One region of the Staphylococcus warneri genome, then DNA from elsewhere that is predicted to be linked to it. Evidence: predicted binding sites of a transcription regulator. Region 1 holds the regulator's gene; the other holds the start of a gene.
The links. Region 1 encodes LexA, which represses DNA repair genes until DNA is damaged. Its sites were predicted from a motif close to CGAACATATGTTCG; they were not measured.

Region 1 (2,500 bases):
TCTTCCCTTCTTCAAATAATACCTCAAATTAATTATAACTTATTTTAATATAAATTCATAAAGAAAAATCTGAAAAATCCCTCAGTTTTTCTATTAAAATAAATCTAAAATGATAAAATTTCACGCTTATTTTTCTTTCTTATTCTGTTGAATTTTCTTTAATTTTTCAGGAGTAACATCAGTACCCTCTGGATCTATCACTTTAGTGTTTTCTAATTGCTTTTTGAACCCTTCTCTAAATGAATCAAGATATTGTTTTCTCAACTTAGATTGCTCTTTGGCTTCTTCGTTGGTTAAACCTTGTTCTTTCTTCTTTTTAGCTAATTCATTAATTCTATCAATATTTAAATCATTTTTAGACATTCAAATTCCTACTTTCATATCAATTATTGTTCAATTATATCCATAGTTAATTTCTAACCTTATATCATATATTTTTATATTCTTATAATAATATAGCGTTTATAAACCTTCCATAGAATATAACAAAAAAATGAGCATAACCAAATCGTTACGCTCACTTTTACTTTTTTATTCTATTTTAGTGTTTAGTGGGCTAATGCGAACATAGACCCAGATTTATGTTCGCTGTTCCCGTTATTATTAGGTGTTTGATGTTCATTTTGGTTAGCATTCTGATGAATTTCATGATCTGTCATTTCGTACGTTTGTTCTGAATGTGCGCTTTGATTAACACTTAAGAAGAATACTAAAAAGATAAGGCAAGATACTAAAAATACTGCTATATATGTTAAAAATGTCTTTGTTTGTTTTGTTAACATGAATCTCACTCCTAGAACGTTTGTTTGTATTTATAATTTAACAGAACAGATGTTCCATGTCAACACTTTAACGAACAAACGTTTGTTATTTACTATTAGAGATGCTATAATAAACTTAAATAAAACTAGGGAGTGCCTATATATGAGAGAATTAACGAAAAGACAAAGTGAAATATATGATTACATTAAGCAGATTGTTCAATCAAAAGGGTATCCACCAAGTGTTCGAGAAATTGGTGAAGCAGTAGGATTGGCTTCAAGTTCAACTGTTCATGGTCACTTATCAAGATTAGAAGAAAAAGGCTATATTAAACGTGACCCTACTAAACCTAGAGCAATTGAAATTGTTAGCGAACAATTAAATGATAATATTAGTATGGAAGAAACAATTCATGTTCCTGTAATCGGTAAAGTAACTGCAGGTATTCCAATTACTGCTGTTGAAAATATTGAAGAATATTTTCCATTGCCTGAACATTTAACTTCCACACATAATAGCGATATTTTTATTTTAAATGTTGTTGGAGACAGTATGATTGAAGCGGGTATTCTTGATGGCGATAAAGTTATCGTTCGTAGTCAAACAATCGCAGAAAATGGCGATATTATTGTTGCGATGACAGAAGACGATGAAGCGACAGTTAAAAGATTTTATAAAGAAAAGAACCGTTATAGATTGCAACCCGAAAATAGTACGATGGATCCAATTTATTTAGAAAATGTTATTGTAGTTGGAAAAGTAATCGGTTTATATAGAGAAATGTAATCATATTTTATCCTCATAACCCCCTATATATATAAAAAGGATTAGGCATCATGCCTAATCCTTTTTATTTTGATTCTTGTTCAAAACTTCTTTTACTTTTTCTAAGATATCAGGTTGTTGTTTTGATTTAGTTGACATTCTATCTACTTCCTTACAACTAATTAGTACCCCAACATATATTGTTTTAAACGATTAACCAGTATAATTTTCGGTCCAATATGGTTGTCGTTGATCATTAAAATCAACGCCGACGCCTAAAGTTGAGAAGCTATCATTTAGTATATTTTTTCTGTGCCCTAATGAATTCATTAGTCCTTCGTGAGCGTATATACTATTTTGTTGTCCATAGGCTAGATTCTCACCTGCGGCATTAAAGTCATGGTGATCTGCTTTCAATCGATCAAATGGTGATTTCCTCTTTAAATCTGTATGATCAAAATAATTATTTTCCACCATATCTTTGCTATGCTTTCTAGCAGTATTAGAAATGGATTTAGAATAACTTAACGTTGATAATTGTCTTTGTTTTCTCTCTGCATTAACAATATCAAAATCTTGTAATTCAAAGCTTTTTTCCAAGGATTTAGAAGGTGCACCATATTGCTCTTGAAGTCTATTTTCCATTTCATCACTTACTTGATATAACGCTGTGACACCATTCTGTTCATGTTTATCATAGAAGACAGTAGTATATATATGCTTTTTGTGAAAGACGTCATATTCATCGTTTTGTATTTCAAACCGCTTATTCCCTTTTTTCATTTCATCAATAGGTTTACCTAAACGATCTCTCACCTTATTTTTAGGGGTCGCATATTTTATTTTAGATTGCGAAGAGATTAAGTTTTGATTAGTGTACATACCGTTTACTCTATCTTTAATATAACTAATCATAACGAATTGGTTATAATCATCATCGTAATACGTATACCAATGTGTGCCATATTCATTA
Region 2 (2,500 bases), 510 kb from region 1:
TTTAATGTAAAATCTTACAGAACAATTACAAATCCAGGTAGCTATAACTACATTCATTAAATTTGAATACACACTAAAGTTATATATAGCAGTAACGTAATTTATATTATTACGTTGCTGCTTATTTAATATTAATCAACTAAGTTGAAATCGCCATTAAGATATTACTTTTAATCATGATTTTGATTGGTATAATGAAACTAAGTATCATCTATGATTAAATAAGAAGGAGGCATCACGGAATGGGCATACATCAATATTACAAAAGACTCTCTGACATGGAAAAGCTTATTAGGTTGCCTGGTAAATTTAAATATTTTGAGCATAATGTGGCTGCACACTCGTTTAAGGTAACAAAAATTGCTCAGTATCTTGGCACTGTTGAAGAATATAATGGAAATGTTATAGATTGGAAGAGCTTATATGAAAAAGCACTAAACCACGATTTTGCAGAGGTATTTACAGGTGATATTAAAACGCCAGTAAAGTATGCAAGTAGAGAATTGAAAATGCTTTTTTCACAAGTTGAAGAAGAAATGGTAGAAAATTTTATTAAAGAAGAAATCCCTGAGCAATACCGTGACATATATAGACAAAGGCTACAAGAAGGTAAAGATGATTCATTAGAAGGACAAGTACTTGCTGTTGCGGATAAAATTGATTTACTATATGAAACATTTGGTGAAATCCAAAAACGTAACCCAGAACCTTTGTTTTTTGAAATATATGAAATGAGTTTAGAAACAATTATGCAATTCGATCATTTAGCTTCTGTTCAAGATTTTATTGATAATGTAATTCCTGAAATGCTAACTGAAAACTTCATTCCTAGAACAGAATTACGAGAAACTACGATGACAATACTTAATAAAAGAAACAGGTGAAATAAATGATTTGGTATGCATGTGCTGCATTTTTTCCTTGTATTTTAATAGTACTTTTTAGTGTCGTAACTAAAAACAAATGGATTGGTACCTCTGTTACTTTAATATTAATTGCGACCTCAATATATAAAGGCTTTTTCCATAGTGAATGGATTATATTTATTGATGTTGTATCATTATTAGCGGGTTATTTAATCATAGATCAAATAGAATTCCATAAGAGAGAAGAATAAAACTCAATTAATAAACAAACGGATTGAAAATAAAGTGTATAAAACAAGCATAGTTTGCTAAGCTATGTTTGTTTTTATTTATCTTATAATATAAAAATGTTAGCGAACAAATGTTTGTATTTTATGTTCGAGATTTGTTAAAATAGAAAATAAATTCAGTGCTAATATTTACGTTAACGATATCATCAAAATGATGTATGACAAGAGGTAAACTAGGGAAAGTAATAAGTAAATAACGTATTTAGTGACGATATTCTTTAGAAAAAAATGAGTTCACTAATCTCGAGTGATAGAAGTTGAGTTGTAAACAATGCAGGAGGCGTATGTAGTAATGGTTGAACATTATCCATTCAAATTAAATTCAGAGTTCGATCCTCAAGGTGATCAACCTGAAGCAATAAAGAAAATTGTTAAAGGTGTTAAAGAAGGTAAGAGACACCAAACACTACTTGGTGCAACCGGAACAGGTAAAACATTTACGATGAGTAATGTAATACAACAAGTAGGTAAACCAACCTTGATTATTGCACATAACAAAACATTGGCTGGACAATTATATAGTGAATTTAAAGAATTTTTCCCGGAAAATAGAGTGGAATATTTCGTGAGTTACTACGATTACTATCAGCCAGAAGCTTACGTACCATCGACAGATACATTTATTGAAAAAGATGCGTCTATTAATGATGAAATTGACCAATTAAGACACTCAGCAACGAGCGCATTGTTTGAGAGAGATGATGTTATTATCATAGCAAGTGTGAGTTGTATTTATGGTTTGGGTAATCCAGAAGAATATAAAGATTTGGTTGTCAGTGTGCGTGTGGGCATGGAAATGGAACGTAGCGAATTACTAAGAAAACTAGTTGATGTGCAATATACTAGAAATGATATAGACTTCCAACGTGGTACATTTAGAGTACGAGGCGATGTGGTTGAAATATTCCCTGCTTCAAGAGAAGAAATGTGTATTCGAGTAGAATTTTTCGGTGATGAAGTCGATCGTATTAGAGAAGTGAATTATTTAACAGGCGAAGTTATAAGAGAACGTGAACATTTTGCAATTTTCCCAGCATCCCACTTCGTTACGCGTGAAGAAAAGATGAAAGTTGCAATCGAGAGAATTGAAAAAGAATTAGAAGAACGTTTAAAAGAGTTAAGAGATGAAAATAAACTTTTAGAAGCACAGAGATTAGAACAAAGAACTAATTATGACTTAGAAATGATGCGTGAGATGGGGTTCTGCTCAGGTATTGAAAACTACTCTGTACATTTAACGTTAAGACCACTAGGTTCTACCCCATATACATTGCTTGATTACTTTGGCGATGATTGGTTAATCATGATTGATGAATCACACGTGACACTACCTCAAGTAAGGGG

Region 2: a site for LexA is predicted at 1,221-1,234, ahead of uvrB (excinuclease ABC subunit UvrB). Genes of this name have one in related genera too.

What each region holds. Positions count from the first base shown of each region.
Region 1 is NZ_LR134269.1:1,446,557-1,449,056, forward strand. Features, by position in the region: gene EL082_RS06985 (DUF896 domain-containing protein) at 127-363, opposite strand; gene sosA (DNA damage-induced cell division inhibitor SosA) at 549-782, opposite strand; gene lexA (transcriptional repressor LexA) at 925-1,548, shown strand; gene EL082_RS07000 (CAP domain-containing protein) at 1,741-2,500, opposite strand, start outside.
Region 2 is NZ_LR134269.1:1,955,404-1,957,903, reverse strand. Features, by position in the region: gene EL082_RS09610 (COG3942 and LysM peptidoglycan-binding domain-containing protein) at 1-60, shown strand, start outside; gene EL082_RS09605 (YfbR-like 5'-deoxynucleotidase) at 243-884, shown strand; gene EL082_RS09600 (CsbA family protein) at 890-1,117, shown strand; gene uvrB (excinuclease ABC subunit UvrB) at 1,449-2,500, shown strand, end outside.